3 regions of the Leclercia sp. AS011 genome follow, and region 2 is predicted to be linked to each of the others. Evidence: predicted binding sites of a transcription regulator. Region 2 holds the regulator's gene; each other region holds the start of a gene.
The links. The regulator LexA, encoded in region 2, represses DNA repair genes until DNA is damaged. The targets are predictions, from matches to a motif close to TNCTGTATGTACATACAGNA.
Positions count from the first base shown of each region.

Region 1: a site for LexA is predicted at 7,017-7,036, ahead of mutH (DNA mismatch repair endonuclease MutH). Genes of this name have one in related genera too.
Region 3: a site for LexA is predicted at 8,545-8,564, ahead of metR (HTH-type transcriptional regulator MetR). Genes of this name have one in related genera too.

Region 1 covers NZ_JBBCMA010000003.1:99,332-109,470, forward strand. Annotated here, with positions in the region: gene galR (HTH-type transcriptional regulator GalR) at 1-701, opposite strand, end outside; gene aas (bifunctional acyl-ACP--phospholipid O-acyltransferase/long-chain-fatty-acid--ACP ligase) at 1,125-3,284, shown strand; gene lplT (lysophospholipid transporter LplT) at 3,277-4,470, shown strand; gene WFO70_RS15090 (NADP(H)-dependent aldo-keto reductase) at 4,577-5,617, opposite strand; gene ygdR (lipoprotein YgdR) at 5,745-5,963, opposite strand; gene mutH (DNA mismatch repair endonuclease MutH) at 6,094-6,786, opposite strand; gene rppH (RNA pyrophosphohydrolase) at 7,471-8,001, shown strand; gene ptsP (phosphoenolpyruvate--protein phosphotransferase) at 8,014-10,139, shown strand, end outside.
Region 2 covers NZ_JBBCMA010000006.1:175,949-186,087, reverse strand. Annotated here, with positions in the region: gene malM (maltose operon protein MalM) at 1-45, shown strand, start outside; gene ubiC (chorismate lyase) at 227-724, shown strand; gene ubiA (4-hydroxybenzoate octaprenyltransferase) at 737-1,606, shown strand; gene plsB (glycerol-3-phosphate 1-O-acyltransferase PlsB) at 1,699-4,119, opposite strand; gene WFO70_RS19625 (diacylglycerol kinase) at 4,275-4,643, shown strand; gene lexA (transcriptional repressor LexA) at 4,753-5,361, shown strand; gene dinF (MATE family efflux transporter DinF) at 5,425-6,744, shown strand; gene WFO70_RS19610 (CsbD family protein) at 6,886-7,095, shown strand; gene zur (zinc uptake transcriptional repressor Zur) at 7,165-7,680, opposite strand; gene WFO70_RS19600 (cupin domain-containing protein) at 7,793-8,281, shown strand; gene WFO70_RS19595 (conjugal transfer protein TraF) at 8,445-9,755, shown strand; gene dusA (tRNA dihydrouridine(20/20a) synthase DusA) at 9,836-10,139, shown strand, end outside.
Region 3 covers NZ_JBBCMA010000009.1:24,832-34,970, reverse strand. Annotated here, with positions in the region: gene rarD (EamA family transporter RarD) at 1-1, opposite strand, end outside; gene yigI (acyl-CoA thioesterase YigI) at 53-520, opposite strand; gene pldA (phospholipase A) at 680-1,540, shown strand; gene recQ (ATP-dependent DNA helicase RecQ) at 1,631-3,460, shown strand; gene rhtC (threonine export protein RhtC) at 3,522-4,142, shown strand; gene rhtB (homoserine/homoserine lactone efflux protein) at 4,139-4,759, opposite strand; gene pldB (lysophospholipase L2) at 4,869-5,864, shown strand; gene yigL (sugar/pyridoxal phosphate phosphatase YigL) at 5,890-6,690, shown strand; gene WFO70_RS21285 (carboxylate/amino acid/amine transporter) at 6,773-7,672, shown strand; gene metR (HTH-type transcriptional regulator MetR) at 7,560-8,513, opposite strand; gene metE (5-methyltetrahydropteroyltriglutamate--homocysteine S-methyltransferase) at 8,629-10,139, shown strand, end outside.

The DNA of each region.
Region 1 (10,139 bases), on a different contig from region 2:
CGTCCCAATAGCTCCGTCATGGCATGCTCGCCACCGCGCTCATCGGGTTCAGCGTAAGTGACCAGACGATCGTTGCAGGGCAGGTCGTTCTCGCGCAGCGCATCGTAGTAGCCCTGCAGCCGATCTTCGGCGTCGGAGATGGCGTGATTGGAGCAGAGATAGCCGATGCGGGTATGGCCCTGCTGAATAAGGTGACGGGTGGCAAGCCAGGCGCCGTAGCGATCGTCCAGCGCCACGCAGCGCTGCTCATAGCCGGGGATAATGCGGTTCACAATCACCATGCCGGGGATCTGCTTCATCAGATGCACCAGCTCGTCATCCGACAGCTTTTTAGCATGCACCACCAGCGCCGCGCAGCGATGGCGGATCAGCTGCTCAATCGCCTGACGCTCTTTCTGCTCGTTGTGGTAGCCATTGCCGATCAGCAGAAAGTTGCCGGTGTGATAGGCAACCTGCTCGACGGCTTTCACCATCGCGCCGAAAAAGGGATCCGACACATCGCCCACCACCAGCCCGACGGTGTCGGTGGACTGCTGAGCCAGCGCCCGGGCGTTGGCGTTGGGGTGATAGTTGAGCGACTCCATGGCCGTCAGCACCGCCTGGCGGGAGGTTTCGCTGGCTTTCGGGGAATTGTTGATGACCCGTGAAACCGTGGCAACAGAAACACCCGCCAGTCGGGCCACATCCTTAATTGTCGCCATTCTCTACCTTCTCTTTGGGGTAAGCGTTTACACACTAAATAGTGTTGCGGAAAAGTCAGGCGTATTCAAGCGCAGGGCGGTGAGGCAATTCACAAACATGATACACAGCGGAAGAAATCGTGTAATCGTTACACAGCGAAGCGTGACAGACGCGTGTGAATTTGCATCTTTGCTTACACTTTGCCTCAGGCTGTTGCGATTGTCCGCTGGCGGGGGTTTGGTCGCCATTGCTACATTTGAGATCCCAGAGGTATTGATTGGTGAGAATTCTTAGTACGTACTGCGTACTCATCTCTTGCACCAGCCTGCGCAGATGCGCAGGTTTTTTTTTGTCTCTATCCTGCTGTCGCTCCTGCTGCACTTCTCGTGTAATCTGCCACAATTTACCGTAACCCGGCTTATTGAAAGGCAAAGGGAGTTGAAATGCTATTTGGGTTCTTCCGCACGCTGTTCCGCATTCTTTTTCGCGTCCGTCTGACGGGCGATACGCAGGCATTGCACGCCAGTCGCGTTCTTATTACCCCCAACCACGTCTCCTTTATCGATGGCATTCTGCTGGCGCTGTTTTTACCCGTGCGTCCGGTATTTGCGGTCTATACCTCGGTCAGCAAGCAGTGGTACATGCGCTGGCTGACGACACTGATCGACTTTGTCCCCCTCGACCCGACCAAACCGATGATGATCAAACACCTGGTGCGTCTGATTGAGCAGGGGCGTCCGGTGGTGATCTTCCCGGAAGGGCGGATCTCCATCACCGGCTCGCTGATGAAAATCTATGACGGCGCGGGTTTTGTGGCGGCGAAATCCGGCGCTACGGTGGTGCCGGTGCGTATTGAAGGCGCAGAGCTGACCTTTTTCAGCCGCCTGAAAGGGCTGGTGAAACAGCGCCTGTTCCCGCGCATCACTCTGCATCTGCTGCCGCCGACCACCCTGCCAATGCCCGACGCGCCGCGCGCCCGGGATCGACGTAAAATCGCCGGTGAGATGCTGCATCAGGTAATGATGGAAGCCCGGATGGCGGTGCGCCCGCGTGAAACCCTGTACGAGTCGCTGCTGACGGCGATGTACCGCTATGGCGCGAAGAAAAACTGCATCGACGACATCAATTTTGCGCCGGACAGCTATCACAAGCTGCTGACCAAGACCTTGTTCGTCGGACGCATCCTTGAAAAATACAGTAAGCAGGGCGAAAAGATCGGCCTGATGCTGCCGAACGCCGGGATCAGCGCCGCGGTGATCTTTGGTGCCGTCTCCCGTGGACGTATTCCGGCGATGCTCAACTACACCGCAGGGGTGAAGGGGCTCAGTAGCGCCATCACTGCCGCCCAGATCAACACCGTGTTTACCTCCCGCACCTTCCTCGATAAAGGCAAACTCTGGCATCTGCCGGAGCAGCTCACCCAGGTGCGCTGGGTCTTCCTCGAAGATCTGAAAGCGGAAGTCACTACCAGCGACAAACTGTGGATCTTTGCTCACCTGCTGGTGCCGCACCTGGCGCAGGTGAAACAGCAGCCGGAAGATGCCGCCGTGATCCTCTTTACCTCCGGTTCGGAGGGGAACCCAAAAGGGGTGGTCCACAGCCATAAGAGCCTGCTGGCTAACGTCGAGCAGATTAAAACTATCGCCGACTTTACCGCCCGGGATCGCTTTATGTCGGCGCTGCCGCTGTTCCACTCCTTTGGCCTGACGGTGGGGCTGTTCACGCCGCTGCTGACCGGGGCCGAGGTGTTCCTCTACCCGAGCCCGCTGCACTATCGCATCGTGCCGGAGCTGACCTATGACCGTAACTGTACGGTGATTTTCGGCACCTCGACCTTCCTCGGCAACTACGCCCGTTTTGCTAACCCGTATGATTTCCACCGCGTGCGTTACGTGGTGGCCGGGGCGGAAAAACTGCAGGAGAGCACCCGCCAGCTGTGGCAGGACAAATTTGGCCTGCGCATTCTGGAAGGCTACGGCGTGACCGAGTGCGCGCCGGTGGTCTCCATTAACGTGCCGATGGCGGCGAAACCCGGCACCGTCGGGCGCATCTTACCGGGGATGGACGCGCGTCTGCTCGCCGTTCCGGGCATTGAAGAGGGCGGACGCCTGCAGCTGAAAGGGCCGAACGTGATGCACGGCTACCTGCGGGTGGAAAATCCGGGCGTGCTGGAAGCGCCGACGGCGGAAAACATCAACGGCGAAGTAGAAACCGGCTGGTACGACACCGGAGACATCGTGCGCTTTGACGAGCAGGGCTATGTGCAGATCCAGGGCCGCGCAAAACGCTTCGCTAAAATCGCCGGAGAAATGGTCTCGCTGGAGATGGTTGAACAGCTGGCGCTGGCCGTATCGGCGGACAAAATGCACGCCACTGCGGTGAAAGCCGATGCCAGCAAAGGCGAGGCGCTGGTGCTTTTTACCACCGACAGCGAGCTGAAGCGCGAGCAGCTGCTCCAGCATGCGCGTGAACACGGTATTCCGGAGCTGGCCGTGCCGCGTGACATTCGTTATCTGAAACAACTCCCGGTGCTGGGCAGCGGTAAGCCGGATTTTGTCACCCTTAAAGAGATGGTTGAACAGGCGGAGCCGCATAATGAGTGAGTCAGTACCCACTAACACCTCTATCTGGTCGAAGGGGATGATGGCGGTTACCGCCGCCCAGTTCCTCTCCGCCTTTGGTGATAACGCGCTGCTGTTTGCCACCCTGGCGCTGCTCAAATCCCAGTTTTACCCGGACTGGAGCCAGCCGATCCTGCAGATGGTGTTTGTGGGCGCTTACATCATTTTCGCCCCCTTTGTCGGTCAGGTGGCGGACAGCTTCGCTAAAGGCCGGGTGATGATGTTTGCCAACAGCCTGAAACTGCTGGGTGCCGCCAGCATCTGCTTTGGCGTGAATCCCTTTATTGGCTATACGCTGGTGGGGATCGGGGCGGCGGCCTACTCCCCGGCCAAGTACGGTATCCTCGGTGAACTCACCACCGGCGATAAGCTGGTCAAAGCCAACGGGCTGATGGAGGCGTCGACCATTGCGGCAATCCTGCTGGGTTCGATGGCGGGCGGGGTGCTGGCGGACTGGCACGTGCTGGCGGCGCTGGGGGTCTGCGCGGTGATGTATGCCGGGGCGGTGATCGCCAACCTGTTTATCCCGAAACTGCCGGCGGCGCGTCCGGGGCAATCCTGGCGTTTTACCCCGATGACTGCCAGCTTCTTTAATGCCTGCCGCGTGCTGTGGCGCAACGGCGAAACCCGCTTCTCGCTGCTGGGCACCAGCATGTTCTGGGGCGCGGGGGTGACGCTGCGCTTCCTGCTGGTGCTATGGGTGCCGACGGCGCTGGGCATTACCGATAACGCCACGCCAACCTACCTTAACGCCATGGTGGCGGTGGGGATCGTGCTCGGCGCGGGAGCGGCAGCGAAGCTGGTGACGTTGCAAACCGTCGCCCGCTGCATGCCCGCCGGGATCCTGATTGGCGTGGTGGTGCTGATCTTCGCCTTGCAGCATGCGCTGTTACCGGCCTATGCGTTGCTGTTCCTGATGGGGATCTGCGGTGGCTTCTTTGTGGTGCCGCTGAATGCGCTGCTGCAGGAGCGCGGGAAGCAGACCGTCGGGGCAGGCAATGCGATTGCGGTGCAAAACCTCGGCGAAAACGCCGCCATGCTGCTGATGCTCGGGGTTTACTCGCTGGCGGTGAAGGTGGGTGTGCCGGTGGTGGGCATTGGCGTCGGGTTTGGTGGTTTGTTTGCGCTGGCGATTACAGGACTGTGGATCTGGCAGCGTCGGCGGTAGAGCGATCTGGGGGTTGCCGGGTGGCGGCTACGCCTTACCCGGCCTACAAAACCCCGCCTTTGACCTTCCAGGCCCGGCAAGCGAAGCGCCGCCGGGCAAAATGCCGTTACGGTGCCGGGTAGGTATACACCTGATGCACCGCTTCAATCTCCGCTAACACCTCTTCACTCAGCTCCAGATGGAAGCTTTCTACGTTCGTTTTCAGCTGCTCCAGAGTGGTTGCGCCCAGCAGGGTGCTGGCAACAAACGGCTGACGACGCACAAAGGCCAGCGCCATTTGCGCCGGGTCGAGCCCGTGACGTCGGGCGATATCCACATATGCCGCCACGGCTTTCTGCGTCTGCTCGCCGCTGTAACGGGTAAAGCGACTGAACAGCGTATTACGCGCCCCCGCCGGTTTTGCACCATTGAGATACTTACCGGTCAACGTGCCAAAGCCGAGGCAGGAGTAGGCCAGCAGCTCAACGCCCTCATACTGGCTCACCTCCGCCAGACCCACTTCATAGCTGCGGTTCAACAGGCTGTAGGGGTTCTGAATAGTGACGATGCGCGGCAGGTCATGCTTATCCGCAAGATGCAGATAGCGCATCACACCGAAGGCCGTTTCGTTAGAGACGCCTATGTAGCGGATTTTCCCGGCGCGCTGGCATTCGGTTAAGGCTTCCAGGGTTTCCAGCAGCGTCACAACCGGGGCGCTGTCGCTCCAGCTGTAGCCGAGCTTGCCGAAGCAGTTGGTCGGACGCTGAGGCCAGTGAACCTGATAGAGGTCGAGATAGTCGGTCTGGAGACGCGTCAGGCTGGCGTCCAGCGCCGCACGGATGTTCTTACGGTCGAGGATCTGATTCGGGCGAATGCCGCTGTCGTTATTGCGCGACGGGCCGCTGACCTTGGAGGCAACAATCAGCTTTTCGCGGTTGCCGCGTTTTGCCAGCCAGTTGCCGACGTAGGTTTCGGTTAACCCCTGGGTCTCCGGGCGTGGCGGAACCGGGTACATTTCAGCGACATCAATCAGGTTAATGCCCTGGCTGACGGCGTAATCGAGTTGTGCATGGGCATCGGCTTCGCTATTTTGTTCACCAAATGTCATCGTGCCCAACCCCAGTTGGCTGATCTCAAGAGCGCTATGGGGGATACGGTGATAATGCATAGCCGGCTTCCTTAGTAGACATGTTAGACGCGTCAGGAAACTCCCGACAAAGGACTATAAACATGGCAGAAGGGAAGCGAAAGGGGAAGAGAAAATCAAAAGGCCAGCAAGCTGCTGACCTTCAACATTATCTTTCGATAATCTGCGACACGTCGTCGCGGTTGATCTGCATATTATTACCCTGCTGATCGCGGTAGCTGACCAGACCGGTATCATCGTCGACTTCGGGTTTGCCGTCGGTCAGGATCATGCGACCATCTTTCGTCGCCATGACGTAATCGCTGCTACAACCTGAAACGGCAAACGCTAAACCAACAGCCGAGATTATCACTGCCCATTTTTTCATTCTTTATTACCTCCACCTGGCTCGTATCACATCATATTGTAGTAATAACCCGGGCAAGGGTTTTCACAAAGCGGTGAAATCTGAAAAAACAGGCAAATATGTGATAAACGGCATAATTCTGGCTAAAAATTCAGGTAGTCAGCAGAAAGTGACGGGCTAACAGCGCACCTGTGAAGTTCTTTTTCAAATAAAAGCCGCGGGGCAGAGTCAGGATCGGTTCGCCGCCCGCGCCGATGGCCTCGGTGAGAGCTTTGCTGTTCGCCGCTTTGGGCCGCAGCTGCAGCACTTCGCCGTGACGAGCGGTGATACGCTCCACCTGGCCCAGCACGATCATGTCCATCAACTCCTCCCAGTCCAGACGCAGCTGACGATCTTCCTCTTCATTCGGGCTCCAGATCAACGGCGCGCCGACGCGCCGTGCCGCCAGGGGGATCGCACGATCCCCCTCCACCGGGATCCACAGCACGCGCTTCAGCTTATGCCGCACGTGGCTGCTTTCCCAGGTGATCCCGGTATTGCCGGTTAAGGGGGCCACGCAGACAAAAGTGGTCTCCAACGGGCGGCCCAGGCTGTCGATGGGGATGGTCTTCAGCTCTACTCCCAGCGCGGCAAAATCCTGTTCAGGTTTGCTGCCCGCGCTGGCTCCCAGCCACAGTTCCAGCAGAACGCCCGTCCACCCCTTATCCCGCTTAAGATCGGGCGGAATGGGGAGCCCGGCCAGAGCGGCGAGTTCTCCCAGCGAGTAGCCCGCCAGGCGCTGGGCTTGTTGCAATAATGCCGCTTCCGTTGCGGGGGGAGAGGTCAGGGGGACGAGGGGAAGCATGAACGTTGCCTTCTGGTTAAAAAATGAACAGCAGTTTTCCACTGCACAGACCGAGTTTATCTTTTTCTTTTTGCCGATGCCAGGTGGATGATTTATCAGACTTTTTATCCGCTGTATTTCCGTTTCGCTAGCGGGGGGATCCCGGTTGTTCAAATCTGGTCACTGACAATGAACAGGATCTTACACCCTGTTATCCACAGAAAAATGGGATAACTGGGCATAACCCCCACTACTGTTTCCATTTACAGCCTTGACGTGGGACGAAAATCGAAAAATCAGACAAAATGTGCCTAACTTATTGGCACAATCTGTGGATAAAACCGACGTTGTTCGATCTTTCATCAGCACGACGATCTTTAAAGTGATGTACATCACACTGCGTGATGTAATTCCCGTAATTCACAGTTTAACTCTATGAATTATAGTGATTTTTAAAAAACGCCATTCTCTGTAATATTCAGAGTGATCTGGGTTGTCCATCGGTAATTCCACACTTCTTCACAACTCTATCCACAGAAAAAGTGAATAAAATTGCCCTTTTGGACCGTCATCTGTTTATAACTCTGATGATAATTGTGAGTTATTCAAATGTTATTAGGCTCCAGGCCAGAAAGAGAGTGGTTTACCGCCTCACTGGAGTGTGAAACAATCATTTATATATAAGGTTTAGTTTGGGGTAGTCCGGTGATTGATGACGATGGCTACCGCCCGAATGTAGGTATCGTAATTTGTAATCGCCAGGGTCAGGTAATGTGGGCCCGGCGATATGGTCAGCACTCCTGGCAATTTCCCCAAGGTGGGATCAATCCAGGAGAGTCCGCAGAGCAAGCGATGTATCGGGAGCTGTTCGAAGAAGTTGGCTTAAGCCGCAAGGATGTTCGCATTCTGGCTTCGACCCGCAACTGGTTGCGTTACAAGTTACCGAAGCGTTTGGTGCGTTGGGACACAAAGCCGGTATGTATCGGCCAGAAACAGAAATGGTTTCTTCTGCAATTGGTGAGCAGCGATGCGGATATCAATATGCAAACCAGCAGCACGCCCGAATTTGATGGCTGGCGCTGGGTCAGCTACTGGTATCCCGTTCGTCAGGTCGTGTCGTTTAAGCGCGATGTTTACCGTAGGGTGATGAAAGAGTTCGCAAGTGCTGTGATGTTGCTTCAGGAGACGCCTCCAAAGCCGCAGAGCGCACCTGCCTGGCGACGTAAAAGAGGTTAAGCTACGCACATTATGCTCACCCGCCTGCGCGAAATAGTCGAGAAGGTGGCCAGTGCCCCGCGGCTCAACGAGGCGCTGGATATTCTGGTCACGGATATCTGCCTTGCGATGGAAACCGAGGTCTGTTCGGTCTATCTGGCCGACCACGACCGCAGGTGTTACTACCTTATGGCCACGCGCGGATTAAAAAAACCGCGTGGTCGTACTGTTGCGCTGGCATTTGACGAAGGCGTTGTAGGTCTGGTCGGGCGACTGGCGGAACCCATCAACCTTGCCGATGCGCAGAAACACCCCAGCTTTAAATACATCCCCTCCGTAAAAGAGGAGCGCTTCCGCGCCTTCCTCGGCGTACCTATTATCCAGCGCCGTCAGCTCCTTGGCGTGCTGGTGGTCCAGCAGCGTGAGCTGCGCCAGTACGACGAAAGCGAAGAGTCCTTCCTCGTTACGCTGGCAACGCAAATGGCGGCCATCCTCTCACAGTCTCAGCTGGCGGCGCTGTTTGGTCAGTACCGGCAGACGCGCATTCGCGCCTTACCGGCCTCGCCGGGCGTCGCGATAGCAGAAGGCTGGATGGACGCCACGCTGCCGTTAATGGAACAGGTTTACGAAGCCTCGACGCTGGACACCGCTCTTGAGCGCGAGCGTCTCACCGGCGCGCTGGAAGAGGCCGCCAACGAGTTTCGTCGCTACAGCAAGCGTTTTGCTGCCGGAGCGCAGAAAGAGACGGCGGCGATCTTCGATCTCTACTCCCACCTGCTGTCTGATGCCCGGCTGCGCCGGGAGCTGTTTGACGAGGTCGACCGCGGTTCGGTCGCGGAGTGGGCGGTCAAAAAGATCATCGAAAAATTCGCCGAGCAGTTTGCCGCCCTGACCGACGGCTATCTGAAAGAGCGTGCCGGGGATCTGCGCACCTTAGGCCAGCGTCTGTTATTCCATCTCGATGACACCATTCAGGGGGCCAATACCTGGCCGCCGCGTTTTGTGCTGGTGGCGGATGAACTCTCCGCCACCACCCTCGCAGAACTGCCGCAGGACCGGCTGGCCGGGATCGTGGTGCGCGATGGTGCCGCCAACTCCCATGCCGCCATTATGGTGCGCGCGCTGGGTATCCCGACCGTCATGGGCGCGGATATTCAACCCTCGGCACTGCACCGGCGCACGCTGGTGGTCGACGGCTATCGCGGCGAGCTGCTGGTGGATCCTGAGCCGGTTCTGCTTCAGGAATATCAAAAGCTTATCAGCGAAGAGAACGAGCTGAGCCGTCTTGCGGAAGATGACGTTAATCAGCCTGCCGCGCTGAAAAGCGGCGAGCGCATCAAAGTGATGCTCAATGCCGGCTTAAGTCCGGAGCATGAAGAGAAGCTCGGCAGCCGCATTGACGGCATCGGTCTCTACCGCACCGAAATCCCGTTCATGCTGCAAAGCGGCTTCCCCTCTGAGGAGGAGCAGGTCGCGCAGTATCAGGGTATGTTGCAGATGTTCAACGACAAACCGGTGACCTTACGCACCCTAGACGTTGGCGCAGATAAGCAACTGCCGTACATGCCGATCAGCGAAGAGAACCCCTGCCTGGGCTGGCGCGGGATCCGCATCACCCTCGATCAGCCGGAGATCTTCCTGATCCAGGTGCGCGCCATGCTGCGCGCCAATGCCGCCACCGGCAACCTCAGCATTTTGCTGCCGATGGTCACCAGCATTGACGAGATCGATGAAGCCCGTCGTCTGATCGAACGCGCCGGGCGCGAAGTCGAAGAGATGATCGGTTACGACATCCCGAAACCGCGCATTGGGGTGATGCTTGAAGTCCCCTCGATGGTCTTTATGCTGCCGCAGCTGGCGAGCCGCGTCGATTTCATCTCGGTGGGCACCAACGACCTGACCCAGTACATGCTGGCGGTGGATCGCAACAACACCCGGGTGGCGAGCATTTATGACAGCCTGCATCCCGCGATGCTGCGTGCGCTGGCGATGATTGCCCGCGAGGCACAAGAGCAGGGGCTCGACCTGCGTTTGTGCGGTGAGATGGCCGGTGACTCGATGTGTGTGGCGATCCTGATTGGCCTCGGCTTCCGTCACCTGTCGATGAACGGACGCTCCGTCGCCCGCGTGAAGTATCTTCTGCGTCATATCGACTTTGA
Region 2 (10,139 bases):
ACTGCCCGTTCCACCTTTATCAGCAGTGTAAAAGGCAAGGGGTGACCGTCTCCCCACAGTGCTGATTTTGTCAGTAGTTTGGTGCGCCCTTACGGGCGCACTTTTTTTGCACGGTCTGCCGCTGTTGCATCTCTGTTGCGATAATGTTCGCTAGTTCACGTTTGCCCGCCCCCATTCTGCGTTTCTGCGATACAATAGCTTCACGTTATGTATCGGAGAGTCTGGCATGTCACACCCCGCGCTTTTGCTTCTGCGCGCGCTGCGTTATTTTGACGAAATCCCTGCGCTGGAACCGGAGCAGCTCGACTGGCTGCTGCTGGAAGATTCCATGACCAAACGTTTTGAGCAGCAGGGCAAAAAGGTCACCGTCACCCTCATTCAGGAGGGATTTGTCACGCCTGACGCGGTCGCGGATGAACTGCCGTTGCTGCCGAAAGAGGCGCGCTACTGGCTGCGTGAGATCCTGCTCTGTGCCGACGGCGAGCCGTGGCTGGCCGGACGCACCGTGGTACCCGAGTCCACCCTCACCGGGCCGGAGCTGGCGCTACAGCAGATGGGCACAACTCCGCTGGGGCGTTATCTGTTCACCTCCTCCGAGCTGACCCGTGATTTTATTGAAATTGGTCGCGATGCCGGGCTGTGGGGACGCCGTTCCCGCCTGCGCTTGAGTGGTAAACCCCTGATGCTGACCGAGCTGTTTTTACCGGCGTCGCCGCTGTACTAAGAGGAAGAGAAAATGGAGTGGAGTCTGACGCAGAACAAGCTGCTGGCGTACCACCGCCTGATGCGCACCGACAAGCCGATCGGGGCGTTGCTGCTGCTGTGGCCGACCCTGTGGGCGCTGTGGGTAGCCACCCCCGGGCTGCCGCCGCTGTGGATCCTGGCGGTGTTTGTGGCGGGCGTCTGGTTGATGCGCGCGGCAGGCTGCGTCGTCAACGACTATGCCGACCGTAAGTTTGATGGCCATGTGAAACGCACCGCGAATCGCCCGCTGCCGAGCGGCGATGTCACCGAGAAAGAGGCACGCACGCTGTTTATAGTGCTGGTCCTGCTGTCGTTCCTGCTGGTGCTGACCCTGAACACCATGACCATCCTGCTCTCGGTAGCCGCGCTGGCGCTGGCCTGGGTGTATCCGTTTATGAAGCGCTACACCCATCTGCCGCAGGTGGTGCTGGGGGCGGCCTTTGGCTGGTCGATCCCGATGGCGTTTGCCGCCGTCAGCGAAAGCGTACCCTTGAGCTGCTGGCTGATGTTCCTTGCCAACATCCTCTGGGCGGTGGCTTACGATACCCAGTACGCAATGGTCGACCGGGACGATGACCTGAAGATTGGTATCAAATCTACCGCCATTCTGTTTGGCCGTCAGGACAAGCTGATCATCGGGATTTTGCAGGTGGCGGTGCTGGGGCTGATGGTGGCGATTGGTTACCTGAACCAGCTGAACGGAGCCTTTTACGCGGCGGTTGCGGCGGCAGGGGTACTGTTTATCTACCAGCAGAAGCTTATCGCCAACCGCGAGCGCGACGCCTGTTTTAAAGCCTTTTTGAACAATAACTATGTCGGGCTGGTATTGTTCCTCGGCCTTGCGGTGAGTTACTGGGCATAAAAAAATGCCCGGTGGCGCTGGCGCTTACCGGGCCTACAGGTTCTGTATCGTAGGCCGGGTACGGCGGAGCCGCCACCCGGCATTTTTACGCACTATTCCCCCTGCGTCGCGCTCTCAATCGTTAAGCGCACGTCGGAGGTAATCAGGTCTGCCAGCATCTGGTACACCTTCATCGTCTCTTCCGGCTCGGCATCACCACTGTCACTGATATACCCTTCGTCGCGCAGCGTTAACACCAGCGAACTGAACACCGCTTTGTCGAAGAATTCCGGCGCGTTGATGCCGTGCAGCATCGACAGACGCTGTGCCAGGGTGCGGCTCTCTTTCTCCAGCGTACCGCGGTTGATCGACGGGTTGGCGCTCAGCAGCCAGAAAGTAATGGCGTAGCGCTGTATGGTTTCGCGTGCACCCGCCGCCAGCAACTGCAGCGTGCGGGCCCGGGATGGATTGATCAGCAGAGCGTCATCTTTGTGCGAAATCAGTCCCTGGCGGGTCAGCTCTGCAATCTGCTGATCCAGCACCTCTGCCAGCTCCTCGTTGCTCCAGCGCAGGAACAGCTCGGCTTTCAGCATCGGATAGAGGGCAGTAACATGCTCCAGCAGTGCCTGACGGGTGATCTGGCGATGCTGGGTAATGATGGCGGCCATCAGCGAAGGCAGCATCAGCATGTGCGCAATGTTGTTGCGGTAGTAGGTCATCAGTACCGCCTGCTCGCGCGGCAGAATGATGATATCGCCAATGGTGTCCTTCTCGACCTCGAACTTGTTCATCTGCAGCGCGTGCTCGATCAGCTCGCTGGCGCTGGCGGTCGGTACCGTAGAATCTGCCGCGTAGGGCACGTTGCGCATCAGATTCAGATAGCAGTTGAGCTGCTCGGTCAGCTGCTCGCGGGTGAGCGAGCGCTGGCGAGAGGCCAGCAGGGCGGTACAACACAGGTTCATGGCGTTGGCCGCCCCGGCGTTGTTAATACGCACCATCAGATCGGCAGCAATGGCGTTGACCGTCGGCGTCAGCCAGGCCGGACGCACCGCTTCGATTGGATCGATGGACTCGCGCCACTCCGGCACACGGTGATTCAGGTAAGTCATCAGCGGCATAGGTTCGCCGAAGTTGACATAGCCCTGGCCGAGATTACGCAGCTTGCTCAGACCGCGCAGCATCTGCAGCAGGCTCTCTTTCTCTTTGGTGGCACCGCGCAGCTCTTTGGCGTAGGTACCCACTTCCATCACGTGCTCGTAACCGATGTAGATCGGCACCAGGGTGATCGGACGCGTACCGCCACGCAGCATCGCCTGAATGGTCATCGACAGGGTGCCGGTCTTCGGATCGAGCAGACGCCCGGTACGGGAACGACCCCCCTCGACGAAATATTCCACCGAGTAGCCGCGGCTGAACAGCTCGCCCAGATACTCACGGAACACGGTGGAGTAGAGTTTGTTGCCCTTAAAGGTACGGCGAATAAAGAACGCACCCAGACGGCGGAAGATCGGGCCTGCCGGCCAGAAGTTGAGGTTGATACCCGCAGCGATATGCGGCGGCACCAGCCCCTGATGATAGAGCACGTACGAGAGCAGCAGGTAGTCCATGTGGCTGCGGTGGCAGGGCACGTAGACAATCTCATGGCCGTCGTGGGCAAGCTGGCGCACACGCTCGGCGTTGTGCACGTTGATCCCCTGGTAGAGACGGTTCCAGGTAAAGCTCAGGATACGGTCGCTGAGGCGGATCATCTCGTAGGAGAAGTTGGCCGCAATCTCTTCCATCAGGGCAATGGCGTTTTGCTGCGCCTTCTCGTGGGAGATTTTTTTGCTGCGCGCTTCGTCTTCGACGGCACGGGCGATGGCTTTCGAGGCCAGCAGCTTATTAAACAGATCCTGACGAGCCGGCAGGCGCGGGCCTACTGCAGCCAGACGCTGACGTGCAAAGTGCATGCGCGCCACGCGGGCCAGCTTCTGAGCGATGGTCTTATCCGTACCGTGCTCATCGGCCATGCGGCGCAGGGAGACTGACGGTGAAAAACGGACAAAGCTGTCGCGGCCCAGCCAGTTGACGGCGAAAAATTTCTGCACCCCGTTGAGCATGCGCAACGGCGGATTCTCCTCGCCTTTATCGCGCCCGGGACGACGGCCAAACATCACCGACACCGGCACCATCTGCACGTCCAGCAGCGGGTTGCTGCGGTGCAGGTCGAGGTAGTCATGGAACAGCTTGATCGACTCTTCTTTCGGGGTGTACCAGGTGAACACGCGAGGGCCACCGTGGATAAAAATGTAGCGCGGCAGCTGGGTGCCGTCGATCTCCAGCGGTTCCAGTGGATCGGGAAGATCGTGCGCCAGGCATTGGGCGCGCAGCGTCAGCAAGTCGGCCTTCGAGTTATAAGGCAAAACGTACATAATAGGACGCGAGGTATCGAGTCCCAATTCCAGCGTCGGAACCGCCGGAATAGACTTGCTTTTTACCAGGACGCTTAATGGTAAATTAAGTAATTTGTAGTAAATTCGTGGCCAGCCAGACATAAACGATGTAAAGCCTCTGGTTAAAAATGCAATTGCGGCGCAAGGATAACAGAAAGCGCGCAAAATTTCTGTTGTTACCCGTCATACTTCCGGTGGCTGCGCCAGGCGCTTAAACCACCGTTTCTGACGCTATTTTCGAAGAAAGGTTTCTTTTAATGGCCAATAATACCACTGGGTTAACCCGAATCATTAAAGCTGCCGGCTATTCATGGAAGGGCATCCGTGCTGCCTGGATCAATGAAGCCGCATTTCGCCAGGAGGGTGTTGCGGTCGTCGCGGCGATTATCATTGCCTGCTGGCTGGACGTTGATCCCATTACCCGCGTACTCCTGATTGGCTCGGTGATGTTGGTGATGATAGTCGAAATTCTGAACAGTGCGATTGAGGCGGTAGTCGACCGCATCGGCTCTGACTTTCATGAGCTGTCGGGCCGGGCAAAAGATATGGGCTCTGCCGCCGTGCTGATGGCGATTATGGTTGCGTTGTTTACCTGGGTCACGCTGCTTTGGGGACATTTACGATAAGCCTTCAGAAACCGAACAAGTCTCTGGTTTTTTATGCGGTTTGTGGTTCCAAAATCACCTTTAGCTGTATATACTCACAGCATAACTGTATATACACCCAGGGGGCGGAATGAAAGCGTTAACGACCAGGCAGCAAGAGGTGTTTGATCTCATTCGGGATCATATCGGCCAGACGGGTATGCCGCCGACGCGTGCAGAAATCGCGCAGCGTCTTGGCTTCCGTTCTCCAAATGCCGCCGAAGAGCACCTTAAGGCACTGGCGCGCAAGGGTGTGCTTGAGATTGTCTCCGGTGCGTCTCGCGGTATTCGCCTGCTGGTTGAAGCCGAAGAGGGCCTGCCGCTCGTCGGTCGCGTCGCCGCTGGTGAACCGCTGCTGGCGCAACAGCACATTGAAGGCCACTATCAGGTCGATCCGGGCATGTTCAAACCGAGCGCAGATTTTCTGCTGCGCGTAAGCGGCATGTCGATGAAAGATATCGGTATCCTGGACGGCGATCTGCTGGCGGTACATAAAACCCAGGACGTGCGTAATGGTCAGGTCGTGGTGGCGCGCATCGATGACGAAGTCACCGTTAAGCGCCTGAAAAAGCAGGGCAACACCGTGCAGCTGCTGCCGGAAAACAGCGAGTTTTCCCCGATTGTTGTCGACCTGCGTGAAAATAACTTCTCCATCGAAGGTCTGGCGGTTGGCGTCATCCGCAACGGTGAGTGGTTATAACTGCTTTCTGACAGACTGCGGCACTGCCGCAGTCTGCTTTTCCTGTCTCCGGCGAACATTTTCATGTCTCTCCTGACTGCTTCAGACAAGGCGTTGTGGCGTCTTGCACTTCCCATGATCGTCTCCAATATCAGCGTCCCTCTGCTTGGGCTGGTGGATACGGCTGTAATTGGTCACCTCGATTCGCCCGTCTATCTCGGCGGTGTCGCCATCGGCGCAACGGCAACCAGCTTCCTGTTTATGCTGCTGCTCTTTTTGCGCATGAGCACCACCGGGCTCACCGCCCAGGCCTATGGCGCAAAGGATCCGCTGCGTCTGGCCCGCGCGCTGGTGCAGCCGTTGATCCTCGCCCTGGGTGCTGGACTGCTGATTGTGCTGTTGCGCACGCCGCTCATCGACCTGGCGCTGCATATCGTCGGCGGCAGCGAAGCCGTTCTCCATCAGGCGCGGCGCTTCCTTGAGATCCGCTGGCTCAGCGCCCCGGCATCGCTGGCGAACCTGGTGCTGCTCGGCTGGCTGCTGGGCGTACAGTATGCCCGGGCACCGGTGATCCTGCTGGTAGTGGGCAACCTGCTTAACATCGTGCTGGATCTTTGGCTGGTGATGGGCCTGCAGATGAACGTGCAGGGGGCCGCGCTGGCGACCGCGATCGCCGAGTACGCCACTCTGTTGATCGGACTGTGGATGGTCTGGCGGGTGCTGGCCCTGCGCGGTATTTCGCTGGCGCTGCTGAAAGCGAGCTGGCGGGGCAATATCCGTAAGCTGCTGGCGCTCAATCGCGACATCATGCTGCGCTCGCTGCTGCTGCAGCTCTGCTTCGGGACGCTGACGGTGATGGGCGCGCGGCTGGGCCCGGAGATCATCGCCGTTAACGCCGTGCTGATGACCCTGCTGACCTTTACCGCCTATGCGCTGGATGGCTTTGCCTATGCGGTCGAGGCGCACTCCGGCCAGGCCTACGGCGCGCGGGAAAGCGGCCAGCTACGTGAGGTGTGGCGGGCGGCCTGTCGTCAGTCCGGGCTGGTGGCGCTGGTCTTTGCCCTCGTCTATGCTCTGGCAGGCGATCGGATCGTTGCCCTGCTGACCTCGCTGCCCGAGCTGCGCGCTTTGGCAAGCCACTATCTTATCTGGCAGGTGATCCTGCCGGTGGTAGGGGTCTGGTGTTATTTGCTGGATGGCATGTTTATCGGCGCAACCCGCGGGGCAGAGATGCGCAACAGCATGGCCGTGGCGGCCGCCGGTTTCGGCCTGACGCTGTTCACCCTCCCGTGGCTGGGTAACCACGGCCTGTGGCTGGCCCTGAGCGTGTTCCTGGCCCTGCGGGGGCTCTCGCTGGGCTGGATTTGGCACCGGCACTGGCGCAACGGAACCTGGTTCTCGTAGCGGCTTCGCCTGGCAAAATGGTAAAAGATTCCGAATAACAAACCCAACGCCGCAGGGTTATCTATAATAATTATCACGTCCAGCACGAAACGAATTTCAGGACGAACTTAACCTTAACGACCGAACGAAGAGGAATCGATGATGAATAAAGACCAAGTCGGCGGTAACTGGAAGCAATTTAAAGGTAAAGTAAAAGAACAGTGGGGCGACCTGACTGATGATGACATGACCGTCATCGAAGGTAAACGTGACCAGCTGGTGGGTAAAATCCAGGAACGCTATGGTTATGAGAAAGACCAGGCAGAGAAAGAAGTTGGTGACTGGGAAACCCGTAACAACTATCGCTGGTAATTAACCTATACCCGCAGGTACACGGATGTACGCCCAGGGCGACCTTTCAGGTCGCCTGTTTTTTTGCTCTTAGCGCGGCTTTTTCTTCAGCTGGATAGAGTGATCGTGCTGGCAATTTTCCTGATGCCGGCAGGCTTCCACCTCAACGCAGTTACGGCACAGACCGTGCGCTTCAATCACGTTGTGGCGCAGGGCAAAGCCCATCTTCGCCGCCAGGCTGTGCATGATATCCTCCACCCCTTCAGCACCTTCTTCCTTCACGCTGCCACAGCGATCACAGATGAACATCGCTGAGGTGTGAGTCGGCTGATCGAACAGATGGCACAGCACGTAACTGTTGGTCGATTCCACTTTATGCACAAAACCCTGCTCGAGTAAGAAGTCGAGTGCCCGATAGACGGTCGGCGGCTTGGCCTGTGGCTCGCTCTCACGCAGCAGGTCGAGCAGGTCGTAGGCGCTGATGGCCCCGTTTTGCAGGCTCAGCAGGCGCAACACTTCAAGGCGCTGCGGAGTCAGGCGCACATTGCGTTGCGCGCACAGCTTTTCGGCTTGCGCTAACAGTGCCTGCATTGTGGTCGTTTCCATTTTGCACCTCGAATGACGTGGAATAACAAACCGCCAGTTTACCATGTTCTGGCCTAAACGCCGAGATCCCCCGGCTGTGCTACCCTGACGAAAAACCCCAGGAGATGGAAAGATGAAAAGACCGGACTGCATTCGACACTGGCGTGAAGTAGAAGGCGCTGACGACTCTACCTATCCCGACAGCCCGGAGCGTTTCGCCATTGGCGCGCCGCTGGCCCGCGCGCTGGGGCTGGGCCGCCTCGGGATCCACCATGAACGCCTGCCGCCAGGGCGTCGCACCTCCTATCCTCATGCCGAAAGCGATGAAGAGGAGTTTATCTTTGTGCTTGAGGGTTATCCCGAAGCCTGGATCAACGGTTATTTATGGAAGCTGGAGCCGGGAGACAGCGTTGGATTTCCTGCCGGGACGGGCGTCTGCCACACCTTTATTAATAATACCAGTGAAGAGGTGCGGTTATTAGTGGTGGGTGAAGCGAATAAAAAACATAACCGTATTTATTATCCGCTAAATGCGGTATATGCCGCCACGCGTGAAGATCGCTGGATCGATCATCCGCCGCAATTTTTTGGTCCGCATGACGGAAAACCAGGGCAAAAGTAATTTCTTGTTCTATACATATTAAACAAATAAGGAAATCAATAACTTAATCTAATACTAAAGTTTAGATAAATTCGGCTTCTCATACTTTTTTCACAAAGGACGTATGCCCCTGCGCGGCATTTAGCCGCCGGGGTTTATTCACCCAAAATAAGTCAGGTGTCCTGTGAAAATAATATTCAAATTTTCTGTGGCTGGAATTGCCACCGGTATCCTTTTGGCTAATCAGGCTGGAGCAGCAAATACCTGGACGGAAGCACGCGGCGATGCCATGGGTGGGACGGGCGTTGCCTCGGCGCATTATAGCAGCGGGGTGCTGATCAACCCGGCCCTGCTGGCAAAATCGAAAGCTGAAGATGACGTCGCCATTATTTTTCCTTCGGTGGGGGCGCAAATCAGCGATAAGGACAATCTGCAGGACAAGATCGATGAAATCAGCGATGAGATCGCTAACGATCGGGAGATGATCGACGATCTGACCGTGGCGAGGATCCTGGCCGATCCGCAGGGGACGCTGAGTGAGCTTCAGAGTGCCGCTGGCAGTCTGGCGGATCAGCTGGAATTCCTTGAAGGCAAAACCGCACACGGCAATGCGGGGGCAGGGATAGCCGTCAGCATTCCGGGGTCGGGGCTGTCACTGGCGTTTGTCGCTAAAGCCAATGCCCACGGGCGGATCAGCTCGGAGATCGACCCGCAGGATATCGATTTTCTGCGCAGGTTACAGGGCAATACAGGGATGACCAACCAGATGGCGCTCGGCGCGGCGCGGAACGGCAGCGACGTGATTACCCGCAACCTTAACTCCGTCGCCCTGGGCAGGGCGGCGATCGTCTCCGATTACGGCGTGGCGGTTGCCCGTCAGTTTGATTTCAACGGCCTGCCGGTCTCGGTTGGCGTGACGCCAAAACTGCAGCAAACCTGGCTCTACAACTACACCACCTCCATCTATACCTACGACAGCGGCGACTTTAACAGCAGCCGCAACCGCAATGACGATACCAGCTTTAACGTTGATGTCGGCGTCGCGGTCGACTTCGGCGAAAACTGGACGGTCGGCCTGAGCGGGCAGAATCTGTTCTCACGTGACATTGACACCAAAGACATCCGCATTCTTAACGGCCGTACCGGGCAGGAGGTGAGCTATCGGGACACCTGGCAGATCCGCCCCCTGGTCACGGCGGGGGTAGCATGGCATACCGGCCTGCTCACTCTTAGCGCCGATGGCGATCTGACCGAAACCCGGGGCTTCAAAAGTGAAGAGGACTCGCAGTATATCGGGGTAGGGGCAGAGGTTTCCCTGCTGGGCTGGCTGGCGGTACGCGGCGGCTTTCGCGGGGACGTGAAGGGCAACGACAGTAACGTCTTCACCGGCGGTTTCGGCTTCTCTCCCTTTAACACCGTGCATATCGATCTGACCGGCATCTACGGCGAGGATGAAACCTGGGGTGCCGGGGCGCAATTCAGCGTCACCTTCTGATGGGAGGCGGAGGCGCTCTGCCTCCGGTGAATATGTGCTATAGTAGCGCCCCATTGTCAGCAGATGCTTAAAAATTCGCCATGTCGTCAGAAAACTCGTCCATCTATCCTGCTCACCGTTTTTCCATCGCGCCGATGCTCGACTGGACTGACAGACACTGCCGCTACTTCCTGCGTCAGCTGTCGCGCCATACTCTGCTCTATACCGAGATGGTGACCACCGGGGCGATTATTCATGGTAAGGGCGACTACCTCGCATTCAGCGAAGAAGAGCATCCGGTGGCGTTGCAGCTTGGCGGCAGCGATCCGGCCGCGCTGGCGCACTGCGCGAAGCTGGCAGAAGAACGCGGCTACGACGAGATTAACCTCAACGTCGGCTGCCCTT
Region 3 (10,139 bases), on a different contig from region 2:
TCAGGAAAATCCGTTACAAAAAAGTAACGCAATTTTACCCGATTTTACCTTCTCAACCCACCATATAAGTGGCGGTTGCGCTGGCGATGTAAACCTGATCTTCGTTGTGCAGCTCAACGCGCGCGACCGCAACCTTATTACCGGCCCGCAGCAGGCTGCTGCTGGCGGTAAAGCGGTTCCCGCGACCGGGGCGCAGATAATCGACGCGCAGATCGATGGTGCCCATCCGCGACAGGCGCTGGCGCAGCTCGTCTTCGTTGATGGTGTCGTGGCGGGTCAGGGTGCTGCCGACGCAGACCAGACCGGCGGCAACGTCGAGGGCAGAGGCGATCACCCCGCCGTGGAGAATACTTTGTGCCCAGTTACCCACCATCATCGGCTGGTTGTTAAAACTCAGCTGGGCAAAATCTTTCTCGTAACGCTCCAGCTCGAGCCCCAGCGCACGGTTGAACGGCATATGGTAGACGAAGATCTCACCGACAAGCTTCAGGGCTTCGTCGGCAGTAAGCGTGGCAGACATAGCGCGTCACATCCTTAGTGTTAAAAGGCTGTTGATTTTATGCCTCATTAATGTGAATTTCTACTTTCGGAGCCCGGATATAAGCAGTTAATCATTAATTCTGTAAAATGAATAAACCATAACTATTCATCAAAACAATTTCGCAGGAGAGCATCAGCGATGCGGATATATCAGGCCGGGTTCCTGGCGGCGGTTACGCTGCCCTCTGTGGCATTTGCGCAGGACGCGGCAACACAGGAGGTGCCTGCCGTGCGCGGCAGCATTATCGCTAACCTTTTAGAAGAGCACGATAATCCTTTTACGCTCTATCCCTATGACAGCAACTACCTCATTTACACCGTCACCAGCGACCTCAATAAAGAGGCGATCCGTACCTATGACTGGGCCGACGATTCGCAAAAGGATGAGGTGAAGTTCCAGCTGAGCCTCGCCTTCCCGTTATGGCGCGGTATTCTGGGGCCGAATTCGATTCTGGGTGGCTCTTACACGCAGAAGTCGTGGTGGCAGCTGTCGAACAGCGATGAATCTTCACCCTTCCGCGAGACCAACTATGAGCCGCAGCTGTTCCTCGGCTTTGCCACCGATTACTCGCTGGCGGGCTGGACGCTGCGGGACGTGGAGTTTGGCTATAACCATCAATCTAACGGTCGCTCCGACCCGACGTCACGCAGCTGGAACCGCCTCTATAGCCGCCTGATGGCGCAGAACGGCAACTGGCTGGTGGAGGTGAAACCCTGGTACGTGGTCGGCAACACCGACGATAACCCGGATATCACTAAATACATGGGTTACTACCAGCTGCGGGTGGGCTATCAGCTGGGCGAAGCGGTGCTGAGTGTGAAGGGGCAGTACAACTGGAACACCGGCTATGGCGGCGCGGAGATGGGCGTCAGCTATCCGTTGACCAAACATGTTCGTCTCTATACCCAGGTCTACAGCGGCTACGGCGAATCGCTGATCGACTACAACTTCAACCAGACCCGCGTCGGCGTGGGCGTGATGCTGAACGATCTTTTCTAGCCTCCTCGAATGTTTTTGTCTTAAACGTTGAAGTTTCTCTCGCAGGCGCTGAAAATAGCGCCTGTTTTTATTTCAGCAAATGGGGTTGATGTGGTGCAGGCGGAAGTCGTAAATCAGGAGTTGCTGGCTAAACAGGTTTTGCATGAAACCTTTGGCTACCAGCAGTTCCGCCCGGGCCAGGAAACCATCATTAACACCGCCCTTACGGGGCGTGACTGTCTGGTGGTCATGCCCACCGGCGGCGGGAAATCGCTGTGCTATCAGGTTCCCGCGCTGGTGATGAATGGCCTGACGGTGGTGGTCTCCCCGCTGATCTCGCTGATGAAAGATCAGGTCGACCAGCTGCTGGCGAACGGCGTGGCGGCGGCCTGTATCAACTCCACCCAAACCCGCGAGCAGCAGCAGGAGGTGATGGCCGGGTGCCGCACCGGGCAGGTGCGTCTGCTGTATATCGCCCCGGAACGCCTGATGCTGGATAACTTCCTTGAGCATCTGGCGCACTGGAACCCGGTGCTGCTGGCGGTGGATGAAGCGCACTGTATCTCCCAGTGGGGCCATGATTTCCGTCCGGAGTATGCTGCCCTCGGCCAGCTGCGCCAGCGTTTCCCCGAGCTGCCGTTTATGGCGCTCACCGCGACCGCCGACGACACTACCCGTCAGGACATTGTGCGTCTGCTGGGGCTGAACGATCCGCTGATCCAGGTCAGCAGCTTCGACCGCCCGAATATCCGCTACATGCTGATGGAGAAATTCAAGCCGCTGGATCAGCTGCTGCGCTATGTCCAGGAGCAACGCGGCAAGTCGGGCATCATCTACTGCAACAGCCGGGCGAAGGTGGAAGACACCGCTGCACGTCTGCAGAGCCGGGGCTTTAGCGCCGCGGCCTATCATGCCGGGCTGGAAAACCACATTCGTGCCGAGGTGCAGGAGAAATTCCAGCGCGACGACCTGCAAATCGTGGTGGCAACCGTCGCCTTTGGTATGGGCATCAACAAACCGAACGTGCGCTTTGTGGTGCACTTCGACATTCCGCGCAATATCGAATCCTACTATCAGGAAACCGGTCGCGCCGGGCGTGATGGCCTTCCCGCCGAGGCGATGCTGTTTTACGATCCGGCCGATATGGCCTGGCTGCGTCGCTGCCTTGAAGAGAAACCCCAGGGCCCGTTGCAGGATATCGAACGCCACAAGCTCAACGCGATGGGGGCCTTCGCCGAAGCGCAAACCTGCCGCCGTCTGGTGCTGCTTAACTATTTTGGCGAAGGTCGCCAGGAGTCGTGCGGTAACTGCGATATCTGCCTCGATCCGCCGAAGCAGTATGACGGGCTGATGGACGCCCGTAAGGCGCTCTCCACCATTGGTCGCGTCAACCAGCGCTTCGGTATGGGTTATGTGGTGGAAGTGCTGCGCGGGGCCAACAATCAGCGTATCCGCGAGATGGGCCATGACAAGCTGCCGGTCTACGGCATTGGTCGCGATCAGAGCCATGAGCACTGGGTCAGCGTTATCCGTCAGCTGATCCACCTTGGCTTTGCGACCCAGAACATTGCCCAGCACTCCGCGCTGCAGCTCACCGAAGCGGCACGCCCGGTGCTGCGTGGTGACGTTGAGCTGAAGCTCGCCGTGCCGCGCGTGGTGGCGCTGAAGCCGCGGGTAATGCAGAAATCCTACGGCGGCAACTACGATCGCAAACTCTTCGCCAAGCTGCGTAAGCTGCGCAAAGCCATCGCGGATGAGGAGAATATCCCGCCGTACGTGGTGTTTAACGATGCGACGCTGATTGAAATGGCTGAACAGATGCCGCTCAGCGCCAGCGAAATGCTCAGCGTTAACGGCGTCGGCACGCGTAAGCTGGAGCGTTTTGGTAAAGAGTTTATGGCGCTGATTCGTTCCCATACCGATGGTGATGATGAGGAGTAGTCAGCCCGGCAAAAAAGTGCCAGGATGATGACTCCCTGAACTATTCCCCCGCGAGTTAATTATGTTAACCCTGTTTCTGACCGTGGCGCTGGTGCATATTGTGGCGCTGATGAGCCCTGGCCCTGACTTTTTCTTCGTCTCCCAAACGGCGGTGAGCCGCTCCCGCAAAGAGGCGATGATGGGCGTGCTGGGTATTACCCTTGGCGTTATGGTGTGGGCTGCGGTAGCGCTGCTGGGCCTGAATCTGATCCTCGAAAAAATGGCGTGGCTGCACAACATCATTATGGTCGGCGGCGGTCTGTATCTGTGCTGGATGGGCTATCAGATGCTGCGTGGGGCGTTTAAGAAAGAGGACCGCGAGGCGCCTGAGCCAAAAATGGAGCTGGCGGCCAGCGGGCGTAGCTTTATTAAAGGGCTGCTGACCAACCTCGCCAATCCGAAAGCGATTATCTATTTCGGCTCGGTATTTTCACTGTTCGTCGGTGAAGAGGTCGGGGCCGGGGCGCGCTGGGGCATTTTCCTGCTGATCGTGGTGGAAACTTTCGCCTGGTTCACGGTGGTGGCGAGCCTGTTTGCGCTTCCGTCGATGCGTCGTGGCTATCAGCGTCTGGCCAAGTGGATTGATGGCGTGGCCGGCGCGTTATTCGCCGGCTTCGGCATCCATCTGATCCTGTCGCGTTAAGCGTGCCTTGCTGACGCCAGCAGCGCACCCACCAGCATAAACAGCGAACCGAACACTTTATTCAGGGCCTTCATCTGACGAGGCCCTTTAATCCATGTCGCAATCCGCGTTGCCAGCGTCGCATAGCCAATCATCACAATAATATCCACCACAATGGTGGTCACCCCGAGCACCACGTACTGCATGATCTGGGGCTGATGCGGCACGATAAACTGCGGAAACAGGGCGGCCAGAAAGACGATGCTTTTCGGGTTGGTGAGGTTCACAAAGACCGCGCGCTTAAACAGGCGACCCCGGCTCTGGGTCTGGGCGAGCGTATTCAGATCCAGTGCACCCGCAGCGCGCCACTGCTGGATCCCCAGCCAGATAAGATAGGCCGCACCGGCCCACTTCAGCACTTCAAAGGCCAGCACCGAGCGGGAGAAGAGCGTGCCCAGCCCAATGCCGACCAGTACGATGTGAATAACCAGCCCGGTCTGCAATCCGGCAATCGATGCCGCCGCGCCGCGATAGCCGTGGTTCATGGCGGTGGTCATGGTGTTAATGGCCCCGGATCCCGGTGAAAGGCTGAGGATGATGGATGTCAGCAGGTAAGCGAACCACCACTCGAAGGTCATTTGAAGCTCCCGAATCGTCTATTTTTATGCCACAATACGCTAATGTTGCGTCATTTTACGACCCGTCACAAAAAAACGATATTCCTTGGCTTACAGGGGTGTAAACCCGATGTTTCAGCAGAATAGGGACTGGGAAACGCGAGAAAAGGCTTTTGCTGCTTTCTCCATGGGGCCGTTGACCGATTTCTGGCGCCAGCGCGAGGAAGGCGGGTTCACAGGCGTCGATGATGTTCCTGTCCGCTTTGTGCGTTTCCAGGCCGAAGCTCATGATTCGGTAATCGTCATCTGCCCTGGTCGGATCGAAAGTTACGTTAAGTATGCCGAGCTGGCCTACGATCTCTTCCGGCTGGGTTATGACGTGCTGATTATCGACCATCGTGGGCAGGGCCGCTCCGGGCGGATGTTGTCCGACACCCACCGCGGCCATGTGAGCCAGTTCAGCGATTACGTCGATGATTTTGCCACCTTCTGGCAGCAGGAAGTGCAGCCCGGTCGGTGGCGAAAACGGTTTATTCTGGGGCACTCGATGGGCGGCGCAATCGCCACGCTGTTTTTACAGCGCCACCCGCAACACCAGTGTGATGCCATTGCCCTAAGCGCCCCGATGTTTGGCATCGTCATGCGTTTCCCGGACTGGATGGTACGTCATATTCTCGACTGGGCTGAGGGCCATCAGCGCATTCGCGAAGGCTATGCCATCGGCACCGGGCGCTGGCGCGCCCTGCCGTTTGCCATTAACGTGTTAACCCACAGTCGGCAGCGTTATCGCCGTAATTTGCGCTTTTATGCTGATGAACCGCGTTTACGCGTCGGCGGGCCTACCTACCATTGGGTGCGTGAAGGTATCCTGGCAGGTGAAGAAGCCCTGGCAGGCGCCAGCAAGGACGATACCCCCACGCTTATCCTTCAGGCAGAAGAGGAGCGGGTAGTGGATAACCGCATGCACGACCGCTTCTGTGAACTGCGAGCCGCAGCCGGTCACCCTTGTGAAGGGGATAAACCGCTGGTCATAAACGGCGCGTACCATGAGATCCTTTTCGAAAAGGACGCCATGCGCTCAGTCGCACTCAACGCCATCGTCGACTTTTTCGACAGGCATAACTGATATTCACCAGAGGTTAAATTTTCCTATGTACCAGGTTGTCGCGTCTGATTTAGATGGCACGCTGCTCTCTCCCGACCACACTTTATCGCCTTACGCGAAAGAGACCTTAAAACTCCTGACTACCCGTGGCGTAAATTTTGTCTTCGCCACCGGCCGCCACCACGTTGATGTGGGGCAGATCCGCGATAATCTGGAGATCAAATCCTACATGATCACCTCCAACGGTGCCCGGGTGCACGATCTGGACGGGAATCTGATCTTCACCCACAACCTCGATCGCGACATCGCCACCGATCTGTTCGGTATCATGCATAACAACCCCGATATCATCACCAACGTCTATCGCGATGATGAATGGTTTATGAACCGTCACCGCCCGGACGAGATGCGCTTCTTTAAAGAGGCGGTCTTTAACTACTCCCTGTATGAACCGGGCCTGCTGGAGCCGGAAGGCATCAGCAAGGTGTTCTTCACCACCGACAGTCACGAAGCGCTGCTGCCGCTGGAGCAGGCGATTAATGCCCGCTGGGGCGACCGGGTGAACGTCAGCTTCTCCACGCTCACCTGTCTGGAAGTGATGGCGGGCGGCGTCTCCAAGGGCCATGCCCTGGAGGCAGTGGCCAAACGTCTGGGCTTTAATCTGCAGGACTGCATCGCCTTTGGTGACGGCATGAACGATGCCGAAATGCTCTCCATGGCGGGTAAAGGCTGCATCATGGAAAACGCCCACCAACGCCTGAAAGACCTGCACCCGGAGCTGGAAGTGATTGGCACCAACGGCGACAACGCGGTGCCAAAATACCTGCGTAAGCTGTTCCTTGAATAATCTTCATTTGGTTGTTTAACGTTCAGTTGTCAACCGAGGAGTTCGCTACAATGCTTGTCCATCTTTCAAAGAGACAAGCATTGTGGCGCTACTCATCATCACCACTATCCTGTGGGCCTTCTCCTTTAGCCTGATCGGTGAATACCTTGCCGGACACGTCGACAGCTACTTCTCGGTGCTGATGCGCGTCGGGCTGGCGGCGCTGGTGTTCCTGCCGTTCCTGCGCACGCGCGGGCAAACGCTGAAAACCATTCTGCTCTATATGCTGGTGGGCGCGATGCAGCTTGGCATCATGTACCTGTTCAGCTTCCGGGCTTACGTCTATCTGTCGGTATCGGAATTCCTGCTGTTTACCGTACTGACGCCGCTCTATATCACGCTGATTTACGATCTGCTGAGCAAACGCCGTTTGCGCTGGGGCTATCTGCTGAGCGCCGCGCTGGCGGTGGTGGGCGCGGCGATCATTCGCTACGACAAAGTGAGCGATCACTTCTGGACCGGGCTGATGTTCGTTCAGCTCGCCAATATCAGCTTTGCGATCGGCATGGTGGGCTATAAACGCCTGATGGAAACTCGCCCGATGCCGCAGCACAACGCCTTTGCCTGGTTCTATATGGGGGCGGCGATCGTTGCCGTAGCGGCGTGGTTTATGCTGGGTAATCCGCAGAAGCTGCCGACCACCACGCTGCAATGGGGCGTGCTGATCTGGCTGGGGGTAGTGGCATCCGGGCTGGGCTACTTCATGTGGAACTACGGCGCCACGCAGGTGGACGCCGGGACGCTGGGGATCATGAACAACGTCCACGTCCCTGCGGGCCTGCTGGTGAACCTCGCCATCTGGCAGGAGCAACCGCACTGGCCGAGCTTCATTATTGGGGGAACGGTGATCCTGGCTTCACTGTGGGTACATCGCCGTTGGGTCGCTCCGCGCTCCGGACAAACGGCAGATGATCGCAAGCGTGATTCCGCGCTGAGCGAATAAAGGCCTCGGTAACCGGTTGACGCTGCTCGCCATCGCGCACGGCAGAGTACAACCGGCTCCACAGTCCATCGCCCAGGGTTTTGGTCACTACCAGACCCTGGCGTTCAAAACTCTCCACCACCCAGTGCGGCAGGGCTGCGATGCCCATTCTGGCCGCCACCATCTGAATCAACAGCAGGGTGTTATCCACGCTTTTCAGCTGCGGGCTGATGCCTGCCGGCTGCAGGAAGTGACGCCAGATATCCAGACGACTGCGCTGCACCGGGTAGATCAGCAGCGTTTCGGTTGCCAGATCTTCCGGCGTGATGCGCGTTTTCGCGGCCAGGGGATGATCCGGTGCCAGCACCAGCCGCACTTCGAAATCAAACATCGGCGAATAGTGCAGACCGCTACGCGGCAGAATGTCTGAGGTCATCACCAGGTCCAGCTCGCCCTGCACCAGGGACGGCTGCGGATCAAAGGTCACACCGGATTTAAAGTCCATCTCCACCTGCGGCCACTTCTGGCGGAAATTCTCAAGCGCTGGGGTCAACCACTGAATACAGCTGTGACACTCAATGGCGATACGCAGTCTGGTCTGCTGCGGCTCATGGCAGGCCTGCAATGCGCTGGCGATCTGCGGCAGCACCTGATTGGCCAGCTGTAGCAGGATCTCCCCCTGCGGCGTAAAGCGCAGCGGCTGGCTCTTACGCACGAACAGACGGAAGCCAAGGCGTTGTTCCAGATCGCTGAACTGGTGAGAAAGGGCGGATTGCGTCTGGTGCAGCGTGGCCGCCGCCGCCGCAAGCGAACCGCTATTTCGCAACGCCTGGAGCGTTTTCAGGTGTTTTATCTCGATCATGAAAGTCCTTCACTTCGCCATGAACATTATGCGCTTGAGGAATATACAGTACCTGCCAATTATAGATGTGTAAACATCTGGACGGCTAAATAACGAATTTCACAAGGGGCATACCATGACAATCATTAACCACACCCTCGGTTTCCCGCGCGTCGGCCTTCGTCGCGAACTGAAAAAAGCACAAGAGAGCTACTGGGCGGGTAACACCACTCGTGACGAACTGCTGGCGGTAGGTCGCGAACTGCGCGCCCGTCACTGGGATCAGCAGAAGCAGGCAGGCATTGATCTGCTCCCGGTGGGCGATTTCGCCTGGTACGACCATGTTCTGACCACCAGCCTGCTGCTTGGCAACGTGCCGGCTCGTCATCAGAACAAAGATGGATCGGTGGATATCGACACCCTGTTCCGCATTGGCCGTGGCCGTGCACCCACCGGTGAGCCTGCGGCAGCGGCTGAAATGACGAAATGGTTCAACACTAACTACCACTACATGGTGCCGGAGTTCGTAAAGGGTCAGCAGTTCAAACTGAGCTGGACCCAACTGCTGGATGAGGTGGACGAAGCGCTGGCGATGGGGCACAAGATCAAACCCGTTCTGCTGGGCCCGGTCACTTACCTGTGGCTGGGCAAAGTGAAGGGCGAGCAGTTTGACCGCCTGAGCCTGCTTAACGACATCCTGCCGGTGTACCAACAGGTGTTGGGCGAACTGGCAAAACGCGGCGTTGAGTGGGTGCAGATCGACGAACCGGCGCTGGTGCTGGAGCTGTCACAGGCGTGGCTGGATGCCTTCAAACCGGCATATGACGCCCTCGCGGGCCAGGTGAAGCTGTTGCTGACCACCTATTTCGAAGGCGTGACGCCGAACCTGAAGACCATTACCGCGCTGCCGGTTCAGGGCCTGCACGTGGATCTGGTTCACGGTAAAGATGACGTGGCTGAGCTGCACCAGCGCCTGCCGTCAGGCTGGCTGCTCTCTGCCGGGCTGGTGAACGGGCGTAACGTCTGGCGCGCCGATCTCACCGAGAAATATGCACAGATTAAAGATATCGTCGGCCTTCGCGAGCTATGGGTGGCCTCATCCTGCTCTCTGCTGCACAGCCCGATCGACTTGAGCGTTGAAACCCGGCTGGATGCGGAGGTGAAAAGCTGGTTTGCCTTTGCTCTGCAAAAATGTGAAGAGCTGGCTCTGCTGCGCGATGCCCTGAACACCGGCGACACGGCGGCGATCGCCGAATGGAGCGCCCCGATTCAGGCCCGTCGTCACTCGGCTCGCGTCCATAATCCGGCGGTGGAAAAACGTCTGGCCGCCATTACCGCCCGGGACAGCCAGCGTCAGAGCCCGTATGAGGTGCGCGCCGAAGCCCAGCGCGCCCGCTTCAATCTGCCTGCGTGGCCGACCACCACCATTGGTTCCTTCCCGCAGACCACCGAGATCCGCGGCCTGCGTCTGGATTTCAAAAAGGGCAATCTGGATGCGGGCAACTACCGCACCGGCATCGCCGAACATATCAAGCAGGCGATTGTGGAGCAGGAGCGTTTAGGCCTCGACGTGCTGGTACACGGTGAAGCCGAGCGTAACGACATGGTGGAGTACTTTGGTGAACACCTGGACGGGTTTGTCTTTAC